One region of the Embleya sp. NPDC056575 genome, then DNA from elsewhere that is predicted to be linked to it. Evidence: riboswitches for the same ligand, from Rfam matches in the RefSeq annotation. Region 1 holds a riboswitch; each other region holds the start of a gene.
The links. A riboswitch is a leader RNA that binds a small molecule or an ion and turns the genes downstream of it on or off. The one in region 1 is predicted to bind cyclic di-AMP.
Positions count from the first base shown of each region.

Region 2: another riboswitch for cyclic di-AMP. It lies ahead of ACFRCG_RS24430 (NlpC/P60 family protein); the one in region 1 lies ahead of ACFRCG_RS09545 (NlpC/P60 family protein).
Region 3: another riboswitch for cyclic di-AMP. It lies ahead of ACFRCG_RS34830 (NlpC/P60 family protein); the one in region 1 lies ahead of ACFRCG_RS09545 (NlpC/P60 family protein).
Region 4: another riboswitch for cyclic di-AMP. It lies ahead of ACFRCG_RS01335 (transglycosylase family protein); the one in region 1 lies ahead of ACFRCG_RS09545 (NlpC/P60 family protein).

Region 1 covers NZ_JBHTVA010000009.1:163,048-170,516, reverse strand. Annotated here, with positions in the region: gene ACFRCG_RS09555 (MFS transporter) at 47-1,405, opposite strand; gene ACFRCG_RS09550 (winged helix-turn-helix transcriptional regulator) at 1,622-2,089, shown strand; cyclic di-AMP (ydaO/yuaA leader) riboswitch at 2,566-2,704, shown strand; gene ACFRCG_RS09545 (NlpC/P60 family protein) at 2,713-3,804, shown strand; tRNA gene ACFRCG_RS09540 (tRNA-Lys) at 4,090-4,162, shown strand; gene ACFRCG_RS09535 (UvrD-helicase domain-containing protein) at 4,599-6,878, opposite strand; gene ACFRCG_RS09530 (DEAD/DEAH box helicase) at 6,875-7,469, opposite strand, start outside.
Region 2 covers NZ_JBHTVA010000031.1:33,842-41,310, reverse strand. Annotated here, with positions in the region: gene ACFRCG_RS24460 (hypothetical protein) at 1-929, shown strand, start outside; gene ACFRCG_RS24455 (uridine kinase) at 968-1,609, opposite strand; gene ACFRCG_RS24450 (DMT family transporter) at 1,719-2,039, shown strand; gene ACFRCG_RS24445 (TetR/AcrR family transcriptional regulator) at 2,036-2,575, shown strand; gene ACFRCG_RS24440 (TMEM165/GDT1 family protein) at 2,864-3,448, shown strand; gene ACFRCG_RS24435 (DNA-binding protein) at 3,461-3,937, opposite strand; cyclic di-AMP (ydaO/yuaA leader) riboswitch at 4,380-4,536, shown strand; gene ACFRCG_RS24430 (NlpC/P60 family protein) at 4,543-5,505, shown strand; gene ACFRCG_RS24425 (methyltransferase) at 5,628-7,412, opposite strand.
Region 3 covers NZ_JBHTVA010000056.1:67,325-74,793, forward strand. Annotated here, with positions in the region: gene ACFRCG_RS34820 (PspC domain-containing protein) at 1-284, shown strand, start outside; gene ACFRCG_RS34825 (LuxR C-terminal-related transcriptional regulator) at 281-958, shown strand; gene ACFRCG_RS34830 (NlpC/P60 family protein) at 1,041-2,120, opposite strand; cyclic di-AMP (ydaO/yuaA leader) riboswitch at 2,130-2,268, opposite strand; gene ACFRCG_RS34835 (hypothetical protein) at 2,638-2,994, shown strand; gene ACFRCG_RS34840 (PIG-L deacetylase family protein) at 3,014-3,733, opposite strand; gene pcrA (DNA helicase PcrA) at 3,924-6,440, shown strand; gene ACFRCG_RS34850 (hypothetical protein) at 6,514-7,469, opposite strand, start outside.
Region 4 covers NZ_JBHTVA010000001.1:314,151-321,619, forward strand. Annotated here, with positions in the region: gene ACFRCG_RS01310 (fumarylacetoacetate hydrolase family protein) at 1-378, opposite strand, end outside; gene ACFRCG_RS01315 (IclR family transcriptional regulator) at 958-1,731, opposite strand; gene ACFRCG_RS01320 (SDR family NAD(P)-dependent oxidoreductase) at 1,849-2,616, shown strand; gene ACFRCG_RS01325 (FAD-binding oxidoreductase) at 2,938-4,323, shown strand; gene ACFRCG_RS01330 ((Fe-S)-binding protein) at 4,320-5,498, shown strand; cyclic di-AMP (ydaO/yuaA leader) riboswitch at 6,028-6,265, shown strand; gene ACFRCG_RS01335 (transglycosylase family protein) at 6,334-7,469, shown strand, end outside.

The sequences.
Region 1 (7,469 bases):
CCCCCCCCGGGGGCGAGCGGCTTCGTCGGCTGTGGGGCGACACGCGCTAGGCGGCCGGCCGCCGCCCGCGCGGTCCGAACGCGGTCACCGCCGCGCCCAGCGCCACCCCGACCAGCGGCACGATGAGCGCGGTCCGGAAGCCGTCCAGCTCGGAGCCGCCCGCACCGGCCAGGACCGCGGTGACCGTCGACAGGCCCAGCGCCGCGCCGAACTGGAAGGCGGTGTACAGGAGTCCGCCGGCCAGGCCCTGTTCGTCCTCGTCGATGCCGTCGGTCGCGGCGATGGTGAGCGGGCCGTATGCCAGCGCGAAGGCCAGACCGAGCAGCAGCATCGTCGGGAACATCGCCACATAGGAGGTGTCGCCGTCGATCGACAGGAACAGCGCGTACGCCGCGGCGGCGGCCACCATCCCGCCGAGGATCACCCGCAGGTTCCCGAAGCGCTCCACCAGCCTCGGTGTCAGCGTCGGCGCGAGTACCGCGTCCGCCCCGACCGCGAGCAGCGCGAAACTGGTCTCCAGGGTCGACCAGCCGCGGATCTCCTGGAGGTAGAAGACCGCGATGAACTGGAAGCCGAAGAACGAGCCCGCGAACAACATCGCGCCCAGGTTCGCTCGGACCAGCGCGCCCGAGCGCAGGATGCCGAGGCGTACCAGCGGATTCGCCGTGCGGCGTTCGACGGCCACGAAGGCGAGCAGGAGGGCGAGCCCGCCCGCGAAGGCCACGATCGTCCAGCCCGGGCCGTCGGCGGGGTGTTCGAGCCGGACCACGCCGTAGACCAGCAGCAACATCGAGCCGGTCACGCCGATCGCGCCGACGAGGTCGAAGCCCCCACCGGACTCGGGCCGCTCGTCCCGGGGGATCAGCGCCGACGCCGCCGCCAGGATCACCGCGGCGAGCGCGACCGGTACGAAGAACACCAGCCGCCAGTCGATCGCCGTCAGCAGTCCGCCGATCACCAGGCCGAGCGAGAAGCCGCCCGCGGCGGTGCCCGCGTAGAAGAGCAGTGCCCGGTTGCGCTGCGGCCCCTCCGGGAAGCCGGTGGTGATGATGGACAGCCCGGCGGGCGTCATGAAGGCGGCCGAGGCGCCGGTCACGAAGCGGGCCACGATCAGCATCCAGCCCTCGGTGGCGAATCCGCCCAGGCCGGAGAAGACCAGGAAGACGGTCAGCCACAAGAGGAACATCCGCCGCCGGCCGAGCAGATCGGCGGTACGGCCGCCGAGGAGCATGAAGCCGGCGTAGGCGAGCACGTACGCGCTCATCACCCAGCTCACGCCACCGGTGGACATGCCCAGGTCGTCGCGGATGGTGGGCAGCGCGACGTTGAGCATCGCGACGTCGATGCCCTCCAGGAAGATCGCGCCGCAGAGGACGAGCAGCATGCCCCAGGCGCGGGGGCTCATGCGGCCGGCGGGGGCGTCGCCGGGGGCGGATTCGGGGGCGGATTCGGTGGCGCTGCCGGGTGTGGACGTGGATGTGGACATGCGACAGCCCCTCGGGACGCGGGTGGGTGGGATCGCGGTGGGATCGCGGTGCGATCGGGGTACCGGGGGTCGGTTCTTCGGACGAACCCGGTTCCCTCTTGTAACCGACCCCATCCTTCGGCAGCATCGACTTCCATGGAAGAAGGCACTTCGAAGGAACCGACCCCCTGCCCGAGTAACCAGGAGGACTACGACGCCCTCCAGTGGGACGTGCGCGAGGGGTGCGAGGTCCGGCAGATCCTCGACCGAGTCGCCGACAAGTGGTCCCTTCTGGTGATCGCGATCCTGGAGAGCCGTACGTTGCGCTTCACCGAGTTGCGGCGGGAGATCGACGGGATCAGCCAGCGCATGCTCACCGTGACGCTGCGCCAACTCGAACGCGACGGCCTGGTGCGCCGCACGGTGTATCCGGTCGTGCCGCCTCGGGTGGACTACGCGCTCACCCCGATGGGGACCACGCTGCACACCACGATCCGCTCGTTGGTCACCTGGACCGAGGAACATCAGGAACGCATCGCCGAGGCGCGGGCGGAGTACGACGCGCGTGTGGGAGCGGAAGGCGACCTGGCGGTGGCGACGGCGGGGCGGTCGGTGTCGGGGTAGTGGGCGCGGCGCCGAGGCGAGGGGCGATTTTCGAATCCGGGTTCGGGGTCTGTCCACACCTGTTCGATGTCGCTCGAGGTCGCGTATTCGCCTCGGATCGGCCGGGCCTTGCGAATGTGCGGTTCGAAAAGGACCGGCAAGCCCGGCGAAACGGCGGAACCTCGCGCGTGGTAACCCCGCCGTCGGCCCATTTCGCGGGTGCGGCGACGTTTGCGGAGGTCGGACGGCGGCTCCTTGCCACCAATCGTTGCCAAAACGGTCCAAGATCGACTTTCGGGATTCCGAGTGCTTTTCCTGTGATACGACGACGGGTGAAACGGAACTCTTGGTAAAGTTTTGGTAATGCAGAGACTCGGGGTGAGGGTCGTGACACGCCTGTGACTATCGTTCTGCGATAGGCGATCGGCTCCACGTCGGCCACCCGGTCGACACGATCGCCTCCGCCGAATTCGGTGACGGGTTTCGGTGACGGTGGGCAACCGCGGTCGCCGCGACACGAAGCCGGAACCGGGGACCCTTCACAGTCCCTGGGGTGAATCGGTGCTTCGGCACCGTAGGGCGCCTTCTTCCGCCCGAACCCGTCAGCTAACCCGGTAGGCGGCCGAGGAAGGAGACCGCCGCCAGTGGCGTCCCAGCGTCGATCCGGGCAGCACCGCAAGCCCAAGCCGCGCACCGCCGTGCGTACCGCCGCGACCGTGGTCACGGCCGCCGCGACGATGACCGGTGTGATGACCTTCGCCGGCACCGCGAGCGCGGACCCCGCGCAGTCGTTCCAGCAGACCAAGGACCGCGTCAACCAGCTGCACAGCGAGGCGATCAAGGCCACCGAAGCCGCCAACCGCGTCGACGAGCAGATCACCAAGCAGCAGGGCACCGCGAACCAGACCCAGTCACGGATCACCGAGGAACAGGCCGCGCTCAACACGCTGCGCGACCAGATCGGTGTCCTGGCGGCCAACCAGTACCGCAGCGGTGGTCTGCCGCCGTCGCTCTCGCTCGCGCTCAGCGGCGACCCCGAGGGTTACCTGCAGAAGTCGCAGATGTTGTCCCAGCTCGACGGCCAGCAGGCCGCGAAGCTGAAGCAGATCGCGGCGCAGGCCCGAGTTCTCCAGCAGGACCGCACCGAGGCCTCCTCGCAGCTCGCGGAACTGGAGAAGCTGCGCACCGAGCTGAACCGGCACAAGGGCGAGATCCAGAACAAGCTCACCGAGGCACAGCGCCTGCTGAACACGCTCACCGCGCAGCAGCAGAAGGAAGTCCTCGACTCGAACGACCACAAGAACGACGCCGGTTCGCGCACCGAGACCGACCGCAGCTCGCGCGACAAGGCGGACCCGCCGACGACGGGCAAGGACGTCCCCGTGTCCGGCCGGGCCGCGGCCGCGATCGCGTTCGCGCGGGCCCAGATCGGCAAGCCGTACGCGCCGCGAGGTGTGGGCCCCGACTCGTACGACTGCTCGGGCCTGACCCAGGCCTCGTGGCGAGCCGCCAACGTCTCGCTCAGCCGCACCACGTGGACCCAGGTCAACGACGGCCCGCGGATCTCCAAGGACGCGCTCAAGCCGGGCGACCTGGTGTTCTACTTCTCGGACAACTCGCACGTGGGCATGTACATCGGCAACGGCAAGATCATCCACGCCCCCCGCCCCGGCAAGAACGTGACCGAGGCCCCCTTGGACTCGATGCCGTTCTACGCGGCCATCCGACCGGGCTAGACCGACCGCGTCGCACGACGATCGGTCCGGGAGGGGGCGAACACCCCTCCCGGACCGATCGTCGTTGTCGGCGCCGCCGGCGCCTCGGGGCACGCGGTAACCGGGGTAGGCGGTATGTGCGTCCATTTCGTACACTCCGGCCGTTTCGCGGCGCCCCGCGCTCCCGCCCGTGCGAGTCCACATCCCCGCAGGTCACGGCGTGTCCGGGGATACTCGCAGCATGTTCGATCCGATACCGGTACTCTGCCGGTGGGCAAAAAGCGGATCACCGCCGGACGCCCGACGGGGCCGTTAGCTCAATTGGCAGAGCAGCGGACTTTTAATCCGCGGGTTCAGGGTTCGATCCCCTGACGGCCCACCCGTCGATCATCGCTTCCAATGCGGTGACCAGCATGTTCGCACTTGTGCCAAGCCTGGGGCTCCTCGCCGGGCATCGAAGGTGAGCACAAGGTGAGCACGGGCGCACATGGCGGGCGTCAGGTGCGCGCGAAGGCTCTCAAGCTACCGGTCACTCTCCGCTATGGAACCTGCTGTCGAGCGGTGCGTCCGGCGCTCAGGGTCGCTGATCACCTATGGCCACCATCACACCGACCCCTTCACCCGGCGCCGCAGGCCGCGATCTGTCGCCTCGATGAGCCGGCGCCGACGCTGTTTTTCGAGCACCGCGTCAACAAGGCTCGGTGGAAGCCGACCTTCCCGCCGGTTCACGCGCCCGGCAGCCATGAGCACTGTCGACGCCGTTAACACCGCCGAGGAGGATGGGAACGTTCGCAGTGATCACACCTGTTGACACGTCATCGGTGCACAGCGCTGCTCCTCGCTCCCAAGGAGCGAAGGAACCGACTCGGCTCTCCATGCCAGGAGATGGCCAAGGCGTCCCGGGCTCGGGTTGCGGCGACGAACAACAGCGAGCGGGCCCGCTGCAATTCACGCTTGTGCCGGGACGGATCGGTGCGCGCCCAGTGCTCCACCGCCGACCTCGGTACCAGGCCCTCGGAGACGCCCGCGATGATCATGCGTTGGTATTCGAGCCCCTTGAAGCGATACATGGTGCCAACGTGCACCCCTTCTTCGTGGCGGGGGCCGTCCTGCGTGATCTCTGTGGATACGATGCCTCGTTGGGCAAGTCGGTAGGCCATCTGCGTGACCATGTCATTCGTCGGCACGCAGATCGCCACGGACTCGCGGGCGACGTCGTGCCACTCCCCGAGCTGCTCCAGCACGAGATCCATCTCGGCGTCCCAGCTCGCCGCGGAACGTAGGACGGGACGTACTCCGTGCAGCACCGATCGATACCCGGCAAGGTCGTCACCGCCGCCGTCGAGGTCGTCGTAGTCGACGCCTTCCAGGACCCCGACCGCCGACTTGAGAATCTCCCGGGTCGTGCGATAACTGAGGGTCAACTTGGCTGACCGCCCGCGGATGTTGACACCCAGGCTGCCGAGGGTGACCTGGTTGTCGTAGATCCTTTGGTGGGTGTCACCGACCAGAAAAATGTCGTTTCGATCGGTCGGTACCATCGCACGGAGCATCTTCCAGTGGGCCGCGCCGAGGTCCTGTGCCTCATCGACGACGATGTGCCGATAGCGGTAGCGCAGCCAGGCCCCAGACCCGGATTCGACATGAATGTTGCCGGGGCCGCCTCGATCCGCGTCCCGCCGCGTCCGGCTGTCGATCTTGGCCTTCCGGGCGATCTCGAGCTGGGCTGCCCGCTCGGCGACCTGCCGATGCGTCTCCAACCCCTTGACGTCCAGGCGCTGGGTGAAGCGTTCGGCGAGTTGCCAGACTTCCGCCCGCTCTGTGCGTGAAAGGCTGCGCCCCCGACCCGCCCTTCGGACGCGGAAGTAGTCGGCACGTGAGGTGACCGCTTGCCCGAGAATCACCTGATTCCACTCGTCGCTCAGAAATTCCGCGTCCCAACGGTTCTCGCCGGCCTCCACCAGGAGTTGACGCCACTCGTCGAGTGCCTGGCCATCCTCTATACGTCGCTTGGACCGACCAGGATCGGACTCGCTGACGACTCGTCTCGCAAGCTGGTCGACGTGAGTGATCTCGACGCGCGACAGCGTCTCGGGACCGCCCAGGGAGATCAGTCGAGCGCGTAGATCGGCGGCCAGGTTCTTGTTGAACGTCGTCAACAGAACGGGCTTGTTGTGCCCGGGGGGCAACCGGTCGACGAGATGCTTCACCCGGTGCAACGCGACAATGGTCTTTCCTGTACCCGGCCCGCCGCTCACCCGCGCGGGGCCCGAGAAATCGCGATGCACCAACTTCTCCTGGGAAGGATGGAGGAAGACCTTCCAGCGGCCGAAATCCCCTTCGTCCAGGATGCTTTGCAGCGATTCGTCGTCCGTGACGATCACGGCCTGCGAGCGCCCGACGGCCGCCTGCCAGTCCTCGACGTCGAATCTCTCGTCCTGCTCGGCCGCGACGGGCTCGGTGACCTGTTCGCGAACCTGCTCATACGGAACTCCGTCGCGCAGCCTGAGCAGGACCTCGCCGGTGTGCCGGGGGGCGTACTCGGCGAGGCCGAGAAGCTCGTCGTCGGTGGTCAGCTTCGCGACGATGGGGATGAGCGGTTCGGCCACGCCGAGCGCCGCCAACTCCTCGGCGCTGTACCGCGCGAACAGCGGCTCGGGTGTGGCCGGCCGTTCCTCGGTGACCGGTTCGGCCACCGGTGATGGGGCGGGAGTCGCCCGGTACAGAACATCCTTCTCGACATCCTGGAGGTCGACATACTCGATCGCACCGGTCACCTGGTTGATGCCGTAGGCCAGGCGATCCAGGTGCTGATGGACCTTGGCCCGGTCCTTCACCGAGACGAGCAGCCAGTCGTTGCCGGCCAAGCGCAGCAACAACGCCCGATACTGGCGATTGACCCGCGCCGACCACAGCCGGCCGTCGCCCTTGAGGGGCTTGAGATCGAAGCCGGGCGCGTTCGGATTCTTGCGGAATTCGTGCTGGAACTTGTAGACCGCGCCGACGATCGCCCGGTCCAGCTTGACGATTTCCTTGTCGGCCTTGTCCAGCAGACGCAGAGTCGCGCCCGAGGTCGGCGTGTCGGCGCTGCTCATTGGTCCTCCCGGTCGTCGTGCCCGTCCACGTGGTGTGCCGCTCGCGGCGCGTGCGTCAGCGCTTCGGCGAGTTCCACGGCCGTCCACGCGGCTGCGGTCCGCACGATCCAACCTGCGGCTGCGTAGGCCTGATCACGCGCCTCGGCGTCACTGTCGGGCGCACCGTCGGCATCCGGCCGATGGGCCAGCACCACGCCGACCCGATGCTCGGGCCAGGCAAGTTCGGCGGGCCACGCCGCATCGCCCAGCTCGAATCCGGCGAGCGGCGCGGGGATGCCCATGTCGGCCAGTGTTTCGGCCAGTTCGGGCAATCCTGGGTCCTCCACGAGGTAGGCGAGGACTTCGTCCCAACCGTCGTCCCGTGCCCCATCCGACGCGGCGACCACCGCGTCGGTTTCGCGTCGAGGCTTCGAAACCGATTCCCCCGTGTGGCCTCCTTCAGGGGTGTCGACCGCGTGCGCTCGTCGCGAGGCCAGCCAACCCGCGCCACCGGTCACGGCCAGCTCGACCGGGTCGAAGCCGGTCAGTTGGCTCGTCGCGAGTTGCACGCCGTCGCCGTCGCCGTCGTTGAGGAATTGCAAGAGGTTGGTC
Region 2 (7,469 bases), on a different contig from region 1:
CCAAGCACCCCGGCGAGGTCGGCTACATGCTCGAGCGGCACTGGTTGCCGGACTGGGCCGGCCCGGGCCCGATCCCGGAGGGGTACAACCCGCCCGGACTCGACCGGTTGGGCGGGGCGTTGGAGGCCGCCTCGACCGGACAGACGCCCGGCGGCGGCTACGGACTGCCCGGCGGCCCGCATCCCCCGCACGACGAGACGATGCGGCAGATCATGCGGGACACGGTTGCCACACTCGGCGGCGACGACGGCCTGCGCGGCAAGTTCGCGGCCAACCTGCGGGACAGCGTCGGCAACATGGTGGCGTCGTACATGGGCGACGGCGTGTACGACCAACTGGTCGCCAAGGACGGGCAGAACGGGGCGATGTTCCACGACCGGGACCTGATGCGGGTGATCACCGGCGCGGGCAACGACCCCGAGGCGTTCGCGGTGATGCACGGTGCTACCGTCGAACACGCCGCCGGCGTGCTGGCCGCACACCCGGTGGTCAAGGCGCCGGGGGCACTGCCGGCGATGGACGTCGAGGCCCGGCAGGCGTTCAACGCGCTGGGCACGATGGACGGTCTGCGCGACGAGTCGATCGTGGCGGCGCGCGAGGCGGGGGTCACCGAGGCGACCTGGAACCGCAAGTACCAGACCCTCGCGAGTGCGCAGATCCTGAGCTACATCCCGCACGTCGGTGTTCCCGCCGGCCGGATGATGGACATCTACACGGCCCACGCCCTGGCCGCCGACACCGCCGCCCTCGAACACGGCTCCGGGCTCAGCCGGACCGAGAACTACTGGAGTGGCTGGTCGAGTTCGCAGGCGATGGCGGAGGAGTACGCGCGGGCGAACACCACCAGTCCGGAGGAGATCGCCGACCTGGCCGAGGACCGCCGGGCCCAGGCGATGGACACCGCCGCGCGGCGACTGGCCCGCAAGTAGCACGATCGAGCCCGCCGCCCACCCCCCGGGCGGCGGGCTCACCCGGATCCGGCGACGGCCCCGGCCGGTGAGGCGGGCGATCCGGGCGGCACGAGCCTGCCGCTCGTACCGTCGACGCGCACATGGGGGCGCTCCCAGGGACGGTCGGCCGCCAGGTGCGCGGCCTCGGCGGTGCGCCACAACCGCCAGAACCAGGCGAGCCCGGGCCCGTCGCGCTCCAGCGTGCGGGCGGCGGCGGCCTCGGCCGGGGTGTCGACCAGGACGCGCAGCGCGGTGACCGTACCGAGTTCCCGGCGGGCCGCGCCGACGCCCTCCAGGATCACCACCGGGGCGGCCGGTATCTCCCGGTAGCCGCCGATCCGGTAGGCGGGCCAGTCGTAGATGTCGCACCGCGCCGCCTCGTGCCGCGCCAGCGGCGTCAACAACTGCTCGCGCAACCGCGGCAGCCAGCCGAAGAAGTCGCCGGGCCGGGCGAAGTCGTCCAACCGCACCACGGGTGCGCCGGGCAGGTGCGCGGCGAGCGTGTCGGCGAACGTGGTCTTGCCCGAGCCGCCGATCCCGTCCACCACGATCAACCGGGTCCGGCCGACGGACGGCGGGAGCGCCACGACACACGCGGCCAACCGGACGGCCGTCGCGCACCGGCGCGGATCGAGCCGTTCGGGCCGTTCGGTGGGCATCGGCGCAGCCTACCCACCACCACGACCGGGCGCACCGGGGCCGGCGACCGCGCACCTCGCTCCAGTACATTTGTACTTGTACATCTGTACAACTCGGTGGGGAGGGCGCATGGCCTGGTTGTTCCTGGGGTTGGCGATCTCGTGTGAGGTGATCGCGACCAGTCTGCTCAAGAGCACGGACGGCTTCACCCGGTTGTGGCCGACGCTGGCGTGCCTGGGCGGCTATGCCGGCGCCTTCTATCTCCTGACGCTCTCGCTGCGCCAGTTGCAGGTGGGCACGGCGTACGCGATCTGGTCGGGGCTCGGGACGGTGGCGATCGCCCTGGTCGGCGCGGTGTTCCTGAACGAGCCGATGACGCTGCTCAAGGCGTTCGGGATGGCCCTGGTGATCGCGGGCGTCGTGGTGCTCAACCTGGGTGGTGCGCATTGACCGCGACCCGGGACCCGGAGGGCCGGCGGTTGCGGATCGTACGCGGCGCCGTCCAGGCCATCGCCGAGGTGGGTGTCGGCAACACCACGCACCGCCTGGTCGCGGCGCGGGCCGAGGTCCCGCTGGGGGCGACCACGTACTACTTCGCGTCGCTCGACGACCTGGTCGCCGCGGCACTGGCGTACGCGTCGGCGGAGACGGCGCGGATGGTGGAGGACTGGGCGGCGCGGATTCGGGGCAGCGACGACGTGCCCGGCGTGCTCACCACGCTCACCGCCGAATACCTCGCGGACCGACCTCGGGCGCTGGTCGAGTACGAGTTGTATCTGGCGGCGGCGCGCAGCCCCGAGTTGCGCGGTTTCGCGCGAGCGTGGGTCGAGGGGATCGGCGGCTTCCTGGCCGACCGGTTCGGACCGCCCGCCGCCGTGGCGGCGGTCACGCTCCTGGACGGCACGATGTTGCAGGTGCTGACCCTGGGCACGCCGCTGGACGAGGAGCAACTGCGCTGGTCCCTGGCACGCTGCCTGACGTCGTGAGCCGGACCCGGGTCCGCGCGGCGACGCTCGGGCGGGTCGTACGCATGCGGTAGGGTCGCGGTCAGCGAAGGGGAGTAGCCCCGCGAACCGGTCGTCGACATGCTGGAGCCCTCGGGTTCCCGGTGGCCGGGCCCGATCATCACGGGTGGGCGAGACCTTCGGCCAGGCAACGACGCGTCCGCGAATCTCGCGGACGCACCCCGTCGTGCCGGGCCGAGTGGTCCTCCAATCCGCCGAGCGGCGCTTCGTGAAGACCCGGGGCCCGGCTCTCGTAGAAAGCCACCCGGAATGCACCTCGACCTCCTGGCGATCCTGACCGCCTTCGGGCTGATCTTCCTCGCCGAGCTACCGGACAAGACCATGTTCGCGTCGCTCGCCATGGGCACCCGCATGCGCCCGCTCTACGTCTGGTTCGGCACCTCGACCGCGTTCGCCGTGCACGTCGCGCTCGCCGTGGGCGCGGGCGGTCTGCTCGGCCTGCTCCCCGGTTGGATCGTCAAGCTCGTCTCCGCCGCGCTGTTCGGCTTCGGCGCGTTCATGCTGCTGCGCGGTGGTGCCGACGACGAGGACGCGGACGGCGGCGGCGCGCGGATCACCGGGTTCCGGGCGGTGTTCTCGACCGCCTTCATGGCCGTGTTCATCAGCGAGTGGGGCGACCTGACCCAGATCACCACCGCCAACCTGGCCGCCACCAACGGCACCTGGTCCACCGCGATCGGCTCGGTCGCGGCGCTGATGTCGGTGTCCGCGCTGGCGCTGCTCGCCGGGCGGTTCATCGCCAAGCGCATGCCGTTGCAGACCGTGCAGCGGATCGGCGGGGTGTGCATGCTCGGCCTGGCGATCTGGTCCCTGGTCGAGGTCTTCGCGGGCTGACCCGGTGGGCGCTCAGGCCTGGGGGGCCGGGTCGTCCTCCGACTCGGGCGTGGTGCGGCCGAGCAGGCGTTCGTAGCGCTGGCGGGCCGCCTGCGGGGTGCCCAGGCCCAGGCCGAAGGCGATCTCCTGCCAGGTCATCTCGCGCCCCCGGGCCATCCGGAGCAGCCCCGCCTCCAGGTCGTCCATCTCGCCCCGGGCCATCGGGATCAGGCTCAGCGCGGCGGTGATGTCGGCGTGGTCGACCGCCGGCTCGCCGTCGGCGGGTTGCGCGATACCGCTGAGCAGGAACGACACCAGCCGGATCGCCTCGTGCGGGCCGAGCATGTACGGATGCACCTGCCGGGCGCGCTGCTCGTCGGTGGCCGCGTGCCGCTCGGCGATCCGGAACAGGGAGGCGTGTACGCGCTGGGCCCGCGCCTGCTCGGGGTCGGGCGCGGTGAAGGGGTCGTGGGATTCGGGGGTCGCGGGAGTATCCGGAGTCGAAGACATGATCACAGCATGCCGGGACGCACGGATCGATGTCAATGGATCGTGTCGCACGATTCGTGGTGAACAACTTGTTCACATCTGCCGGGATGCGGGTGCGAGGCACGGCCGACCCGATGCCCGGAATGTGATGTAGCCCGCATGGATAAAACGGACATAAATTATATAGCCGACTTCGGGTTGCAATTCATTTCCGGTGGCCGACGACGGATCTCGACTATTTTCCGTTACCGCTCCGTCACGCCACTCTCCGAGATATGCCCTCGTCATCGCGGGTGCTTCCGACCGAAGCCGGCCGAGATGTCGCCTTTATTCCGCCTTTACACTCCGGGCAAACTCTGCGATTCGGTTGTGATCTCCCCATCGCATTGCCTACCTTTCTCGCCGATTCACCTTTCGGGTGAACCCTGCCGCCGGTACGCCGAATCCCGTCGCCGGCAGCGGGATGTCTACAGCGAAGAATCCGACGGGAGCGGGGGAACCAGGTGAATCGCCGTGGCCGGGATCGTTCCGGTGACGGCTAGGGGTGAAGTCGCGTGAAGCGACCGGGCTGCTCCAGTCCGAATCCGACAGCTCACCTCGTAGGCGACAGGAGAGGACCCCATTTCATGCTGTCCGCAAACGCTCGCCACCGAGCCGCCCGCCCCGCCAACGTCCGCCGCTTCGTCGCGGCGGTGGGCATCGCCGGCATGGGAGCCGTCATCCCGGTCGCCGGTGCCGGTGCGGCCCACGCGCAGGTCCCCACCACCGACCAGACCCCCACCGGCGCCTCCGCCGTGCTGTCGGCCACGCCGACCGCCGCGGTCGACAGTGCCCCGGTCCAGGCCGAGGTCGCCGCGCCCGCGGCCGCCACCGCCGCGGAGAAGGCCCGCTACCTGGTCCAGGCCGGTGACACGCTGTCCCAGCTCGCGCTGACCAACAAGGTCTCCGGCGGCTGGCAGAGCCTGTACCAGCTCAACCGCGACGTGCTCCCGTCCGGCCCGGACCTGATCGAGATCGGCCAGACCCTGCGGCTGACCGGCTCGGCGCCCGCGCAGCCCAAGGCGGAGGCCCCCGCCAAGCCGAGCATCCAGGTCCAGCCGAAGACCGCGGTCACCGGCACGACCGCGCCGAAGCCGACGAGCAAGCCGTCGGTCGACGTCGCGGCCAAGCCCGCCGCCAAGCCGGCCACCGGTGGCTCGAAGGGCAACCAGGCGCCCACCGGCGGTTCCTCGAACACGTCGAGCAAGGCCGCCCAGGCCGTCGCCTTCGCCAAGGCGCAGGTCGGCAAGCCGTACGTGTACGGCGCCACCGGCCCGAACGCGTACGACTGCTCGGGTCTGGTCCAGGCCGCGTACAAGGCGGCGGGCATCTCGCTGCCGCGCGTGACCAACGACCAGTTCGCCGCCGACCCGCACGTGTCGATCGCCAACCTGCAGCCCGGCGACCTGGTGTTCTTCTACTCGGGCATCAGCCACGTCGGCATCTACATCGGCGACGGCAAGATGGTGCACGCCGCCAACTCGCGCAAGCCGGTGGAGATCGCCTCGATCAACACCATGCCGATCGCCGGCGCGACCCGCCCGAACTGATCGCGCGACCCGGCCGCGGCGGCGCCCGGGTGACCATCGCACAGCAGTGGCAGTGGCAGCAGTGGCACGGCGCTGTGCCCCCGACCGTGGTCGGGGGCACAGCGCCGTCGCACGTCCGGTGCCTACTCCCGCGTGGGGCGCGGTCGGGCGGTGAGTACCGCCATGTCCAGCGGCAGCGGTCGCAGGTCGAGCAGTTCGAAGCCGCCCTCGGCCAGCAACGCGCGATACTCCGCCACCGTGCGCTCGCGGCCCCGCGCGTTGGTCATCATCTGGATGTCGAAGCGCAGCGGCAACACCGACCGGCCCGCCTCGACGATCGGCCGCTCGACGATCGCCAGACGTGCGTCGACCGGCATCGCCCGGGCCAGGGCCCGCAACACGATCAGGCACTCGGGGTCCGCCCAGTCGTGCAGGATCCGAGCCAGCAGGTACACGTCCGCCCCGCCGGGCAGCGGATCGGCGAAGAAGTCGCCGACCACCAGGTCGCACCGCTCCTCGGCGGCCGACGCGGCGAGCAACTCCCGGGCGGCGTCGATGACATGCCCCCGCTCGAAGAGCACTCCGCGCGCGGTCGGATGCTCACCCAACACCCGGAGAAGCAACTCCCCGTCGCCGCCCCCGAAATCGACCACCGTCGCGGCCGGCGGCAGGTCCAGGGCGGCCGGCACCGCGTCGAAGACGATCGTGCCGAACGCCATCGCCTCCCGGAACAACCGGGCGTCGTCCGGGTGTTCGGCGAAATACTCGAACGACTCCCGGCCGTGCACCCGGGTGAACGCGTCCTCGCCGGTGCGCACCGTGTGCTCCAGCCCCAGATACGACGTGAAGAACAGACCGCTGTACAGGTCCGCCAGCGCGGCCAACGATCCGTCCCGATCGGTGCGCAGCAGCGCACCGCGCTCGGTGAGCCGATAGTGCCCGTCCGCCTCGGCCCGGAACACCCCGTGCCCGGCCAGCAGGCGCATCAGCCGCCCCAGGCGGTCCGGTTCGGCGCCCGCCGCCTCGGCCAGATCGGCCACCGACCGGGACCCGTCGCCGAGGTGGTCGGCCAGGCCCAGCCGCGCCGCGACACCGATCGCCTGCGTCACCCACGCGCCGGTGACCAGGTGCAACATCTCCCGGGTCGGGTCCTCGCGCGGCGGACCCTCGTGCGCCGGCGAACCTGCTCGGCCGGTCGCCGGGTTCGGAGCCGCGTGCCGCCGAAGCACCTCGGGATACGATCCGGTGGCCAGGATCTCCAGGCGGCGCGGCCAGCGGTCCGAGGCCGGTCCGCCGGTGCTGCGGAAGTACAGCACGAAGGTGTCCTCGTGCGGATTGAAGCCGCCGCCGTCCCGCAATACCTCGTCCCGGGACACCAGCAGGTCGTGCAGATCCAGGAGGGTGACCGGAGTCGGCTCGACCACGCGGAAGGCGAAGTGTGTCTCGCCGTTGCGGGCCCGCTCCTCGGCCCGTAGTCGGGCGAAGTCGGCTCCCGGGACCGGTGCCACGGCGAACAGTTCGAGGTTGCGGCCCTCGCAGGCGGCGACCCCGTCGCCGGGCAGCGAGCATCGCACGATGTGTACCTCGACCGATTCCGCGCGCAGGCCCAGGCGTTCGGCGATCCGGTCGCGAACGACGGTGCTGGGCACGACTTCGGTGGTCCGTAATCCCCAGTGCGGCAGTCGGTCGAGCAGGTCGCCGAGCCGCTCCGGGAAGACGAGCAGCGCGGCGTGGTCGAAGCGGCAGTGCCGGGACACCATGTCCACGACCGCGTCGGGAACTCCCGGCGGCAGCGCGGCCCGGAGGATGTCCGCCGCGCCGTGTCCGCACACGTGCTCGATCAACGCGCGGATACGGTCGGCGTCCGGATCGGACAGGTACTCGGGGGCGATCCCGGTCGGGACCGCCGTCGAAGGTGCAGGGTTCATCAAAGCTCCGTTTGTCCGTGGTCCGAGGGGTGGTGCGCGCGCGTCCCGAACGGCCCG
Region 3 (7,469 bases), on a different contig from region 1:
CGATGGTGAACGCGGCGAAGTACGCGGGCGGCGCGGCGATCTCGGTGTTCGGCGAGGCCGACGAGGACACGGTCACGGTGTTCGTCCGCGACCGCGGACCCGGTTTCGACCCGGACTCCGTACCCGCCGACCGGCTGGGTGTGCGAGAGTCCGTGCTCGGGCGCATGCGCCGCAACGGGGGCGCCGCGAACATCCGCAGCGAACCCGGCGAGGGCACCGAGGTCGAGCTGGAGATGCGCCGCGCCGACGCCGGCCGGTCCGCTGTGGGAAGGACGAACACGTGAACACCACCGAGACGAGTAGCGCACCCGTCGAGGGCACGCCCCGCACCCGGGTGGTCCTCGTCGACGACCACCGGATGTTCCGCACCGGCGTGCGCGCCGAGATCGGCGAGGCGGTCGAGGTGGTCGGCGAGGCCGACGACGTGGCGAGCGCGGTGGCCGTGGTCACCGAGACGCGCCCCGAGGTGGTCCTGCTCGACGTGCACCTGCCCGGCGGCGGCGGGGTCGAGGTGTTGCGCCGGTGCGCGTCGCTGATCCCGGCGGTGCGCTTCCTGGCGCTGTCCGTGTCGGACGCCGCCGAGGACGTGATCGGGGTGATCCGGGGCGGCGCCCGGGGCTATGTGACCAAGTCGATCACCGGCGACGAACTGATCCGCGCGATCGGCCGGGTCGGCGAGGGCGACGCGGTGTTCTCGCCGCGCCTGGCGGGCTTCGTACTGGACGCGTTCGCGGCCACCGACGTGCCGCCGATCGACGAGGACCTGGACCGGCTCACCCAGCGCGAGCGCGAGGTGCTGCGGCTGATCGCGCGCGGCTACGCCTACAAGGAGATCGCCCGCCGACTGGTCATCTCGGTCAAGACGGTGGAGACCCATGTCTCCGCCGTGCTGCGCAAGTTGCAGTTGTCCAACCGGCACGAGCTGACCCGCTGGGCGACGGACCGGCGACTGGTCTGAGCCGGGCGACCGGCGACACGCGCGAAGGCGCCCTCCCGCGACGGGAGGGCGCCTTCGTACGTGTGACGGGGTCCGGCCGGGCCTAGCCGGGTCGGATGGCCGCGTAGAACGGCATCGAGTCGACCGGCGCCTCGGTCACGGTCTTGCCGGGACGCGGGGCGTGGATGATCTTGCCGTTGCCGATGTACAGGCCCACGTGCCGGTTGTCCGAGTAGAAGAACACCAGGTCGCCGGGCTGGAGCGAGCCCTTGGAGACGCGGGGACCGTCGTTGACCTGGGTCCAGGTCGTCCGGGTCAGGCGCACGCCCGCGGCCTTCCAGGACGCCTGGGTCAGGCCCGAGCAGTCGTAGGAGCCGGGGCCCTCGGCGCCGGAGACGTACGGCTTGCCGATCTGGGACCGCGCGAACGCGATCGCCGCCGCGGCCCGACCGGAGGCCGGCACGTTGGTCGTCGGCGTGGTGTCCTGCTTGTCCCGCGAACTGCGGTCGTTGGCACGCGTGTCGTTCGCGTGCTCGTCCGAGTCGAGGACTTCCTTCTTCTGCTGCTCGGTGAGCGTGTTCAGCAGCCGCTGCGCCTCGGCGAGCTTGGCCTGGATGTCGGTCTTGTTCTTGTTCAGGTCGGTGCGCAGCTTCTCCAGTTCCGCGAGCTGCGAGGAGGCCTCGGTGCGGTCCTGCTGGAGAACTCGGGCCTGCGCCGCGATCTGCTTCAGCTTGGCGGCCTGCTGGCCGTCGAGCTGGGACATCATCTGCGACTTCTGCAGGTAGCCCTCGGGGTCGCCGCTGAGCGCGAGCGAGAGGGACGGCGGGAGGCCGCCGCTGCGGTACTGGTTGGCCGCCAGGACACCGATCTGGTCGCGCAGGGCGTTCAGCGCGGTCTGTTCCTCGGTGATCCGGGCCTGGGTCTGGTTCGCGGTGTCCTGCTGCTTCTCGATCTGCTCCTCGACGCCGTTGGCGGCGTCGGTGGCCTTGATCACGTCGCTGTGCAGCTGGTTGACGCGGTCCTTGGTCTGCTGGAACGACTGCGCGGGGTCCGCGCTCGCGGTGCCGGCGAAGGTCATCACGCCGGTCATCGTCGCGGCGGCCGTAACGACGGTCGCGGCGGTACGCACGGCGGTGCGCGGCTTGGGCTTGCGGTGTTGCCCGGGTCGACGTTGGGACGCCACTGGTGGCGGGTCTCCTTCCTCGGCCGCCTACCGGGTTAGCTGACGGGTTCGGGCGGAAGAAGGCGCCCTACGGTGCCGGAGCACCGATTCACCCCAAGGGACTGCGAGGGTCCCCGGTTCCGGCTTCGTGTCGCGGCGACCGTGGTTGCCCACCGTCACCGAAACCCGTCACCGAATTCGGCGGAGGCGATCGTGTCGACCGGGTGGCCGACCTCGAGCCGATCGCCTGCCGCAGAACACTAGTCACACGCGTGTCAGGACCATCACCATTGGCCTTCACATTGCCAAAACTTTACCAATGTCGCCGTTTCCATCTCCGCGTATCACGGGAGATGCACCCGGATTCCCTAAAGTCGATCTTGATCCGTTTTGGCGATCTTTAATGGCATTCGACCGATGGTGAGGCGTGGATCGCCGCCGGCTAGGCTGCCGGACGGCGGCCGGGGGTCCGGCGTGGGCGCCGAGAACGCCGCGGCCGGGTACCCGCCGGGCGACGATCGACGAGGGGTTGTACGACGTGGACGTTCTGCGGCAGATCCTGCTGGTGCTGCACATCGTGGGCATCGCGGCCCTGCTCGGCGGCTTCCTCACCCAGATGTCCGCGCTGCGCACCGGCGACGTGCGGATCGTGCCCGCGATGACGCACGGCGCGCTGACCATGCTCGTCACCGGCCTGGCCCTGGTGGGCGTGGTGCGGTCCGGACTGGACCGGGACGTGGACACCGCCAAGATCGGTACCAAGCTCGGCATCCTGTTGGTCATCCTGCTGCTGGTGTGGGGCAACCGCGCCGCGGAGCGGGTGTCCGCGCGCGTCCTCGGCGCGATCGGCCTGCTGACCGTGGCGAACATCGCCATCGCCGTGATGTGGACCTGAGCCGCCGATCCCGCCGCCGCTAGCGGGTGTCCACCACCCGGAACACCTCGGCCATACGTCCGGCGCCCAGGTCGAACCGCGCCGCGTTGCCCTCCAGCATCGACACGACGTGCTCGCGCAGCTCCGGCAGATGGCCCGTCTGGCTCTCGTGCGACAGCAGCGCCGCGATCTTGCGCTCGAACACCTCCGTCACGTCCACCGCGTGGTTCGGTGCCGCGGTCGGCGACAGCCAGGTCTCCGGCACCGTCCACTCCTTCAGCCCCTCCGCCTCCAGCAGCTCGGGGTGGGCGAACGGGTTGCGCGCGTCCGGATAGATCGCCCGCATCGCCGCCTCGCCGGCCTCCAGGTGATCGGGGTGGCTGGGCGCCAGCCGGGCCCAGTCCCGCTCCGGACTCGGGATCACCATGCGCTGCGGGCGCACCTGCCGGATCACCCGGCTGATGTCGCGCCGCAGTTCCATGGAGACCGCCACACGCCCGTCGGGATACCCCAGCCAGTACAGCTGCCGCACCCCCACGTGCGCCGCCGCCGCGCTCTGCTCGGCCCGCCGGATCCCGCCGATCTCCGACCGGGGCACCGCCGGATCGAACCCGCCCGCGTCCCCGTCGGTGACCAGGCAGTAGCTCACCTCGATGCCCGCCTCGGTCCACGTGGCGACCGTCCCCGCCGCCCCGAAGTCGATGTCGTCCGGGTGCGCGGCCAGCACCAGGACCCGCTCCACGTCGCGATCGTCCAGCACGATGTACTCCCTTGATCCGACTCGATCCGACCCGCTCCGACTCCATCCGCCGGCCGGGCGACCCGTGATCGGCCCGATCCCGGTCGACCCGATGTCCGACGGCGCGAAGATGGTTGTCGGCGCAATGATCCCTGCCCGCCGACACCGGCCGGGCACGACCCGCCCGACACCCACCTAGACTCGGGGAACGATGAGCAGCCTCTTCGACGACATCCCCCTGCCCGGTTTCGACACCGCGGCCAAGAAGTCCCCCGCCGGCTCCGCGGACGAGATCCCGCTGCCGCCCGAGCCGGACGAGAACCACGTCTACGGCCTGCCGGAGGACTATCCGGACGACCTGTACGAGGGGCAGTACGCGCCGCCGCCCGAGCCGCGCGACGCCTACTACCGCAACGGCGCCGCGCGCCCCGTGGTGGACCCGGCCCGGCTGCTCGACGGGATGAACCCGCAACAGCGCGCCGCGGTCGTGCACGAGGGGTCCCCGCTGCTCATCGTGGCGGGCGCGGGCTCCGGCAAGACCCGTGTGCTGACCCACCGCATCGCCCACCTGCTCGCCTCCCGCCACGTGCACCCCGGCGAGATCCTGGCGATCACCTTCACCAACAAGGCCGCCGCCGAGATGCGCGAGCGGGTCGAGGCGCTGGTCGGGCCGCGCACCAAGGCGATGTGGGTGTCCACCTTCCACTCGGCCTGCGTACGCATCCTGCGGCAGCAGTACAAGAAGCTCGGCATGAGCTCCTCGTTCTCCATCTACGACTCGGCCGACCAGCAGCGGCTGATGGCGATGGTCTGCCGCGACCTCGACCTGGACCCGAAGAAGTTCCCGCCGCGCAAGTTCAACGCGCAGGTGTCCAACCTCAAGAACGAGCTGATCGACCACGAGGACTTCGCGGCCAAGGCGATCAACGAGTCCGAGCGCATACTGGCGCAGGCCTACACGATGTATCAGGAGCGGCTGCGCCAGGCCAACGCGCTCGACTTCGACGACCTGATCATGACCACGGTGCACCTGCTCCAGGCGTTCCCGGACGTCGCGGAGCACTACCGGCGGCGCTTCAGGCACGTGCTGGTGGACGAGTACCAGGACACCAACCACGCGCAGTACACGCTCGTGCGCGAACTGGTCGGCGGCGCGGCCGGCAGCGGCCCGCGCCTGACGGTGGACGGCGAGTTGGTCAATCCCGCCGAGGCCGGGCTCGTCGGGCTCGAACCGGCCGAGTTGTGCGTGGTCGGCGACGCGGACCAGTCGATCTACGCCTTCCGCGGCGCGACCATCCGCAACATCCTCGACTTCGAGGCCGACTACCCGAACGCCACCACGATCCTGCTGGAGCAGAACTACCGCTCCACGCAGACCATCCTGAGCGCGGCCAACGCGGTGATCGAGCGCAACAGCAACCGGCGCGCGAAGAACCTGTGGACCGACGCCGGCGCCGGCACCCCCATCGTCGGCTACGTCGCGGACGACGAGCACGACGAGGCGCAGTTCGTCGCCGACGAGGTGGACCGCCTCACCGACGCGGGCCACACCAAGCCGGGACAGGTCGCGGTGTTCTACCGGACCAACGCCCAGTCCCGCGTCTTCGAGGAAGTCTTCATCCGGGTCGGCCTGCCGTACAAGGTCGTCGGCGGCGTGCGCTTCTACGAGCGCCGCGAGGTCCGCGACGTGCTCGCCTACCTGCGCCTGCTGGCCAACCCCGACGACACGGTCTCGCTGCGCCGGATCCTGAACGTGCCCAAGCGCGGCATCGGCGACCGGGCCGAGGCGTGCCTGGACGTGCTCGCGACCCGCGACCGCATCCCGTTCGCGCAGGCGCTGCGCCGCGCCGACGACGCGCCGGGCCTGGCCAAGCGCTCGGCCAACGCGGTCAAGGGTTTCGTCCGGCTCCTGGACGACCTCACCGCGGTGGTGGACGGCGGCGCGGGTCCCGCGACCGTCCTGGAGGCGATCCTGGAACAGAGCGGCTACCTGGCCGAGTTGCAGGCCTCCAGCGACCCGCAGGACGAGACCCGGATCGAGAACCTTCAGGAACTCGCGGCGGTGGCACTGGAGTTCGAGCAGGCCCAGGCGCAGGAGGGCGGCTCGGGCACGCTCGCCGACTTCCTGGAGCGGGTCTCGCTCGTGGCCGACTCCGACCAGATCCCCACCGACGCCGAGGACGGCGGCGTGGTCACCCTGATGACCCTGCACACCGCCAAGGGCCTGGAGTTCCCCACGGTCTTCCTCACCGGCCTGGAGGACGGCGTCTTCCCGCACATGCGCTCGCTCGGCGACGCGAAGGAGCTGGAGGAGGAGCGCCGGCTGGCCTACGTGGGCATCACCCGCGCCCGCGAGCGGCTCTACGTCACCCTGGCGAAGATGCGCAGCGCGTGGGGCGCGCCGTCGTACAACCCGCCGTCGCGCTTCCTGACCGAACTGCCGGAGAAGCTGGTCGACTGGCGCGGCACCTCGCCGTCGGCGGCCAAGGCGATGTCGGCGACGAAGTCGACGGTCGCCTCGCGCGGCGGCTTCGGCAAGGGCGCGCAGATCAAGGAACGCCCGGCCATCGCGCTGTCCCCGGGCGATCGGGTCACCCACGACAAGTTCGGCCTGGGCACGGTGGTGTCCACCGCCGAGACCGGTGACAAGGCGAAGGCCACCATCGATTTCGGCGCGGGCGGCGAGAAGACCCTGCTGCTGCGCTACGCGCCGGTGCAGAAGTTGTAGCGCCGCTCGCGTCGAGACGAGTGCGGGCCGGGTCGAGGGAATCGACCCGGCCCGCTCGCGTGTTCCGCTCGGCTCAGCCCGCGATCTGGATCTCGTACGGCGCCGACTCCACGCCGGAGGCGGACACCACGCACAACTCCACCCGGCCCGGCTCCACGTCCACCGGGACCGGGACGACCACGCACGCGTCGGAGGGGTTGGCGAAGCCGGTGTCGGCCGGGATCAGCGGGGCGTGCACGTGGACCGCGCCGAACTTGACCACCACGCGCGCCAGCAGGTCCGCCTCGTGCGAGCCGCCCGCCGCCAGGTTGATCCCGCGCACCTCGATGTCGTCGCCCTGGCGGACCGCGGAGTCCAGGTCGCCGCGTGTGCGCACGCGCACCACGGACAGGATCACCGGGCGGTCGTTCTCCGCCAGCTTGCCGGCGAGGTAGGTGACCACCGAGACCACGGCGAGCGCGACCAGCGTGGCCGGGATGTCCGGGAGCCGATCGGGGTCGCGGGCCAGACCGACCACGACGAAGCCGACCGCGACCAGGTTGACCAGGACGTACTGGGCGTCCACGAACGAGGCCCGGCCCGCGTCGTCGGTGACCAGGTCGCGCAGCGCGGCCTGGTCCGCGCGGAGCTTTTGCAGCACCCGACGGCCGACCTTGTCGCCGACGATCCGGCGTACCGCCACCGCGGCGAGCAGCGGCGCGGCCACCAGGGTGATCTGGTCGAGCGCGACGTCGCCCAGCCGATCGAGGAGCCGGTCCCGCTGTCCCTCCCCGGATGCCGCGGCGAGCCGCATGCCCAGGAAGGCGAAGCAGTACATCAGCGCCACCATCCACAGCGCGGCGACCGCCTTGGAGGTGGACAGGCGCCCGTCCAGGCCCCGTACGGGCGCGAACACGCCGCCCCCGCCCCGGGCGGCCCAGCCGACCACGCTGAGCGCTCCGGCGACCACCACGGCCGCCACGATCCCGGCGGTGCGCGAGCCGGTCCAGCCCGCGCCGATCGCGGTCAGCGCCTGCACCAGGACGAGCA
Region 4 (7,469 bases), on a different contig from region 1:
CACGCCGAGTTCCACCTCCCAGTCCACGTCCTTGGTCAGTTCGGCGTCGACGACGATCGCATCGCCGCTGCCGATCACGCTGGACGGGAACTTGGCGAACACCAGCGGGTTGCTCGGCGGCTCCACACCGGCCTCGCGGATGTGGTCCAGGTAGTTCAGTCCGATCGCGACGATCTTCCCCGGCCGCAACGGCGCCAGGTACCGAGTCGCCCGGACCGGCTCCACGGCGGCATCGACCACCGCCCGCACCACCTCGGGCCCAGCCGCGACCAGCGCCCCGAGCGTCCCGCCACCGGGCCCGTCGAGCCGGTACAACCCCCCGTCGCGCTCGACCACGGCCACCGCCCGGCCCTCGCAGTCAACTGTCGCCAACCTCATGCCACTCCCCGTAATTCGGCATTCCGTCTAGCGGAACGCAATTCCAAGTAGCGAAGCGAGTAAAACAACGCCCCGCCAAACCTGTCAAGAGCCCCCCGCCCCCCACACCCAAACCCTCAACCCATGCCAATCCCCCCACCAAACAAGAAAGTTGCCACCCCAGGCCCCCCAACCCGCCCAGCCCGAACTCCAGCCCCTCCGACATCCGAGAACACACCGCACCCGCGCACCCGCACAACGTCACAAATCCGGGGCACCCCCGGCCCACCCGACGCTCGAGCACACACCACACCCGCACATCCGCAGGCCCACCCGGGACCCGGCAACCTCAGCCGTCCGACATTCGAGAACGCCTCGCGCTCGCGCATCCGCAACCCGGGCAACTCCAGCCCGTCCGGCGCTTGAGGACACCTCGCACCCACACAACCGCAGGCACACCCGCTACCCGACCCACCCCAGCCCGTCCGGCGCTTGAGGACACCTCGCGGCGCCCGCGCAGCGGTGTGGGCGCCCACGGCCGGGGCCGATCGCAGCCTGTCCGGCGATCGAGGGCGGCGCGAGGCAGTCTCGGAGCGCGGGCTAGGTTGCCGAGCCCGCCCATTCGGCCACGCGCGAGCGAAGCGCCTCGGCCAGTTCCGTCATTCGCGCCGACGTCATCCGCGACTTCAGTCCGGTCACGCTGATCGCGGCCGCCGGCGCCGAACGTCCCAGGAACAGCGGCACCGCCACACACCGCAGCCCCAGCTCGTTCTCCTCCAGGTCCGTGGCCCAGCCACGACGCCGCACCTCGTCCAGCTCGGCGGCCAGCTTCGGCACCGAGGTGAGCGTGTGTCGGGTCGCCGGCCGCAGCGGCAGCCGAGGCGTCGCCCAGGCCCGCAGCGCCTCGTCGGTGGGATACGTCCAGGCCAGCAGCGCCTTGCCGACTCCCGTACTGTGCGCGGGATTTCGCCCGCCGATCACGGACGAGAGCTTGATCGCGCCGGACGCCTCGACCTTGTCCAGGTAGACCACCTCGCCCGCGTCCAGGATCGCCACGTGCACCGTCTCGTCGGTCACCCGGCGCAGGTCGGCGAGCAGCGGGTGCACCATCGAGCGCAGGTCGATGTCGTCGTGGAAGCGGAACGCGGTGGCGAGCAGCTGGCTCCCGATGAAGTAGGGGCCGTTCACCTCGGGCTGGGCGGCGAATCCGCGGTGCTTGAGCGCCCCGAGCAGCCGGTGGAGAGTGCTCTTCGGGATGTCCAGATCACTCGCAAGCTCCTCCAAGGCGATGCCTCGGGGCATTTCGCCCATACGCATCAGGATCCGCAGTGCTCGATCCACGCTGATCACGGGCGAATCGCTGTTGCCGGTCAAGGGCCCCCCTAGGGAACGAAGCATAAATGGGATGGCATTCCGCCTGATGGAATGATAGACCGTACCGCGCATCGCTGATAACGTCCCGGCTCGTCGACCGGTCACGGAGGAGAAGCGATGCGCGGGCTCATCGGCAAGCGGGTACTCGTCAGCGGCGGCAGCAGCGGTATCGGCTTCGCGGCCGCCCGGCGCTTCCTCGAAGAGGGGTGCCGCGTCCTGGTGGGCGGCCTGGATCCGGCCGAGGTGGACGAGGCGGTCGCGGAACTGCGCCCGCTCGGCGAGGTCACCGGCTTCGCCGTCGACGTCAGCCACGAGCCGGACGCGACCGCCCTCGTCGAGGCGGCCGTCCGCGAACTGGGCGGCATCGACGTACTCGCGAACAACGCCGGCATCGCCTGGCGCGAACCCTTCCTGGAGATCACCGCCGAGCACTTCGACCGCATGCTCGCGGTCAACCTGCGCGGCATGTTCCTGGTCGGCCAGGCGGTCGGCCGGCACATGGTCGAACGCGGCGGCGGCGGGGTGATCGTCAACATGTCGTCCACGAACGGGATCGCGGGCGAGGAGGACTACGCGCACTACAACGCCTCCAAGGGAGGTGTCCTCCTGCTCGGAAAGACGATGGCGGTGGAACTGGGCCGGTACGGGATCCGGGTGAACACCCTGTGCCCCGGATACATCCGTACACCACTCAACGCCTCGATCGCAGGCGCAATGGCAGACCCCGACTTCGAATCGACGTACATCACCACCCGAATCCCCCTGGCCCGCGCCGGCCGCGCCGAAGACGTAGCCGCCGCCTACGCCTTCCTGGCCTCGGAAGACGCGGCCTTCATCCACGGCACCGAACTGGTCGTAGACGGCGGCCAACTGGCAGTCATGTAGCACCAACCCCCAGCCAGAACCGGGCCACCACCCCAGGCCCGCAACCCACCCCGGTCCGGACCGCAACTCAACTCGACCCGACCCGCAACCACCCGGATCGGAACAGCAACTCTCCCAGGCCAAACCGCAGTTCACCCACACCCCATCCCCAACCCCAATCCGATCCGCAGCCACCCCGGCCAGGTCCACGGCACATCTCAGCCCGTCCGGCGTTCGAGGACAACGCAGGCCGACCCGCCGACCCGCCCTGCCGACACGACCGCCGTCGGCGGCGAGCCCACCCAGCACGACGGCCACCCGCCCGAGGGAGACCCACGGAACATGCCCCTGTCCATGGACCTGATCGACCGCCTGAGCGCGATCGTCGGCGCCGAACACGTCCGCCACACCACCGGCGACCTGGTGCCGTACGCCCGCGACGCCACCCCCCTGTTCGACCGGCTCCCGGACGCCGTGGTCTTCCCGGCCGACACCGCCGAGGTCGCCGCCGTGCTGCGCCTGGCGACCGAGCACCGCGTGCCGGTCGTCCCCCGGGGCGCCGGCTCCAACCTGTGCGCGGCCACCGTGGCCCTGAACGGCGGCATCGTCCTGGTCACCACACGCATGAACCGCATCCGCGAGATCAGCCCCGACGAGCTGCTCGCCGTGGTCGAACCCGGCGTGACCACCGCCGCCCTGGCCGACGCCGCGACAGCACACGGCCTGCTCTTCCCGCCCGACCCGGGCAGCCGCACGGTCTCCACCGTCGGCGGCAACGTGGCCACCTGCGCGGGCGGACTGCGCGGCCTCAAGTACGGCGTCACCCGCAACTACGTACTCGGCCTGGAGGCGGTACTGCCCACCGGCGAGGTGATCCGCACCGGCGGCCGGCTCTGGAAGGACGTGGCGGGCTACGACCTGACCCGCCTGCTCACCGGCTCCGAGGGCACCCTCGCCGTGATCACCGAGATCACCATGGCCCTGCTGCCCTCCCCCGCCGACACGGGCACCGGGATCGCCTACTTCCCCGACCTGGCCCACGCCGGCCGCGCGGTCGCCGACATCCTCTCCGCCGGCATCGTCCCGGCAACCCTGGAATTCCTGGACCGAAGCTGCATCAACGCGGTCGAGGACTTCGCCGACCTCGGCCTGCGCCGGGACGCCGGGGCGCTGCTCCTGTTCGGCGACGACGGTACGTCCGACGCGGTCCGCCACGACCTGAACCGCATGGCCGAGTTGTGCGACGCGGCCGGCGCCACGCAATGGACCCTGGCCGAGGACGTGGCCGGCGCCGAGGCACTGCTGACCGCTCGCCGATGTTCGCTGCCCGCACTGTCCCGACTCGGCGCGCTGACCATCCTCGAAGACGCCACCGTGCCGCGACCCAGGATCGCCGAGATGGTCGACCGGATCGACGCCATCGCGGCCGGGCACACCGTCACCATCGCCACCTTCGGTCACGCCGGCGACGGCAACCTCCACCCCACCTGCGTGGTGGCCGACCCGAACGACACCGAATCGATCGAGCGCGCGCACGCCGCCTTCGACGACATCTTCCGCACCGCGATCGAACTCGGCGGCACCATCACCGGCGAACACGGCGTAGGTGCCGCCAAGTTGCCGCACCTGCGCGCCCAACTCGGCGACGACCAACTGCAATTGCTGAGCCGGATCAAGACCGCCTTCGATCCCGCCCGCATCCTCAATCCCGGAAAGCTCGGCTCATGACCGGTATGTTCGACCCCGAGGAACTCTCCCGCTGCATCTCCTGCGGCTTCTGCCTGCCCGCGTGTCCGACGTACGCCGCCACCGGCGACGAGGCCTCCTCGCCGCGCGGCCGGATCAACCTGATGCGCGCGCTGGAGACCGGTCGCCTGGACGCCGACGACCCGACCCTGCTGGAACAGTCCTCCGCGTGCCTGGGCTGCCGCGCCTGCGAACCGGTCTGCCCGGCGGGCGTCCCGTACGGCTCCTTGTTGGAACAGTGGCGCGAGCACCAGTGGCGGGGCAAACACCGACCGCCACTGGCCCGGCTGTTGACGATGGTGGTGAGCCTGCCGCCGGTGGTCCGCGCGATGGGCTGGGGCCGCTTCGTCCTGCCGGCCGGGCGCAGCGGCCCCGACAAGGCAACCGGTCCGGCCGCACCCCGGCCCCCGAAGCCACCCATACAACCCATCCAACCCATCCAACCCACACAGCCCGCACAACCCACGCCACCCACGCCACCCGCCGGCACCGGTGCCTCCCTCATGCTCGGCTGCTTCGAACGCGCCATGTTCCCCAGGGTCTCCCGCGCGGCCCGCACCCTCCTGCCCGGCCTGAAGGTGCCCGACGACCAGGGCTGCTGCGGAGCGCTGCACGCGCACAACGGCGAATTGACCAAGGGCCGCGCCCTCGCCCGCCGCCTCGGCGAACGCCTCCCCGGCCGGATCGTCACCACCTCCGGCGGATGCGCCGCGCACCTGGCCGACGTCATCGGCCGCGACCGGGTCGCCGAACTGTCCGAGGTGGTCGACGTCTCGGCACTGCCCGAACGCCGGGTGGCCGGCCGCCGGGTCAGGGTCACCCTCCAGGACTCCTGCCACCTGCGCAACGGCCTCGGCGTATGGCGCGAACCGCGCGCAGTCCTTTCCGCGGTGGCCGACTTCGTGGAAACCCCGGGCGCCGGCGACTGCTGCGGCGCGGCCGGCACCTACTCCCTCCTGCGCCCGATCGAATCCCGCCGCATCCTCGACCGCAAGCTGGACGCGATCGAGGCCAGTGGCGCCGACGTCGTGGTCGCGGTCAACCCGGGCTGCCTGCGCCAACTCCGCACCGGCCTGCGGCGCCGCAGGTCGCGCGTACGCGCGGTACACCTCGCCGAATTCCTCACCACACCCGACGGCGGCGCCCGGACACCCTGACCATCACGGGCCCGACACCGGGATCTCGGGTCGAGTTCGGCGTATGCGACTCCACACGGGGGGAGCCGCATACGCCGTACCCGACCCGAGACACCCACGGGTTTCCACCACGCCACCCGGTTCGAAGGGAGCCATCCCGTCGAACACCAACCCCGCGACGCGCGCGCCTTCGCCCTCGCTCCATCCCACGAATGGGCAGGTGGGCCCCAGTTTCGACCCGTTTTCCACCATCCCGAGACCGGCGTTTCCGGCAAATCCCGTGGCGCACGTCACATCCCGCGCACCGATTGTCAGGAACTCGCACGCACCGTGAACCGAGTTTCCGCGATTCTCACTCCCCGCGATTTCGATCTCACTCTCCGCTGAAGGTCCCGGGCACAATGCGTGGATGCTTCGGGACTTTCGGTCCCGGAATTCCACCCTTCCGACCCGAATCTTCGGTTTCGGCGAAACATGATGTTTGGATCCGAGTCGGGTGTATGCGTAGTTTGGTGCTTCGCCGCACCGGTCCGGTGTTCGGCGGAATGTGTCTCCCGGTTCGCCGAATCCTGCCGCCGGAGAGGCCACGGTACGAAACCCGAAAGGCAGGAGCGGGGGAACCAAGTGGAATGCCGTCCCGGGCGTCCGCATGTCGTGGACGTCCGATAACGACGGCTTGGGGTGAAGCCGTGCCCGCCTCCTCGATACCCGAGGAGTCGACGCCGGCCGGGCGAGACTCTCCAGCCCGAATCCGACAGCTCACTTCGTAGGCGTGGGAGAAGGAAAAATCTTCGTGCAGTCGTTCATCACCCCTGCCCGCAAGCCCAAGAACGCGCGCCTCGCGCTCACCCTCGGCATGGCCGGCGCCATCGTCGCCGCCCCGCTGATCACCGGCTTCGCCACCTCCGCCACCGCCGCCCCGGTCTCCGTCTGGGACAAGGTCGCCATGGGCGAGAGCTCGGGCAACTGGCACATCAACACCGGCAACGGTTTCTACGGTGGCCTGCAGTTCACGCAGAGCACCTGGAACGAGTTCGGCGGTCAGCAGTACGCCCCGCGTGCGGACCTGGCCACCAAGGACCAGCAGATCGCCATCGCGGAGAAGGTCCTCGCCGTACAGGGCCCCGGCGCGTGGCCGAACACCTCGGGCCCCGCGGGCCTGACCCGTGGCGGCGCCGCTCCGGCCATCTCCCCCAGCGCCAAGTCGGGCTCGACCAAGGCCACCGTCAAGGTCGCCCCGAAGGTCGCCGAGAAGCCGGTCGAGGCCGCGCCGGCCCCGAAGGCCCCGAAGATCGAGGTCGTCCCGGCCGCCGAGACCAAGGCCACGACCACCACCTACTCCGTGGTCAAGGGCGACACCCTGTCCAAGATCGCCGCGGCCAAGGACGTCGACGGCGGCTGGCGCAAGCTGTACGCCGACAACAAGTCCGTCATCGGCGGCAACCCGAACCTGATCCTGGTCGGCCAGAAGCTCTCGCTCTCCGGCAAGGCCGCGGTCGCCACGAAGACCGAGGTCGCGCCGAAGGCCGAGGCCAAGGTCGAGACCAAGACCGAGGCCAAGCCCTCCGTGTCGGTCAAGGTCGCGCCGAAGCCCGTGACCAAGGAGAAGGCCCCCGTCGTGGCCAAGACCTCCTCGGCCAAGGCCGGCAGCACCGCCGTCAACTCCTCGGGCTACGTCGCTCCGGTGAACGGCGCGCTGGGCACCGCGTTCGGCACCGGTGGCTCCATGTGGTCCAGCGGCAGCCACACCGGCCAGGACTTCGTGGTCGGCACCGGCACCTCGGTCAAGGCCATCACCTCGGGCACCGTGGTCAGCGCCGGCAACGGTGGCGCCTACGGCAACGAGGTCGTCATCAAGCACGCGGACGGCAAGTACTCGCAGTACGCCCACCTGTCCAGCATCGGCGTCCGCGCCGGCCAGACGGTGAGCACCGGCCAGCAGATCGGCCTCTCGGGCGCGACCGGCAACGTGACCGGCCCGCACCTGCACTT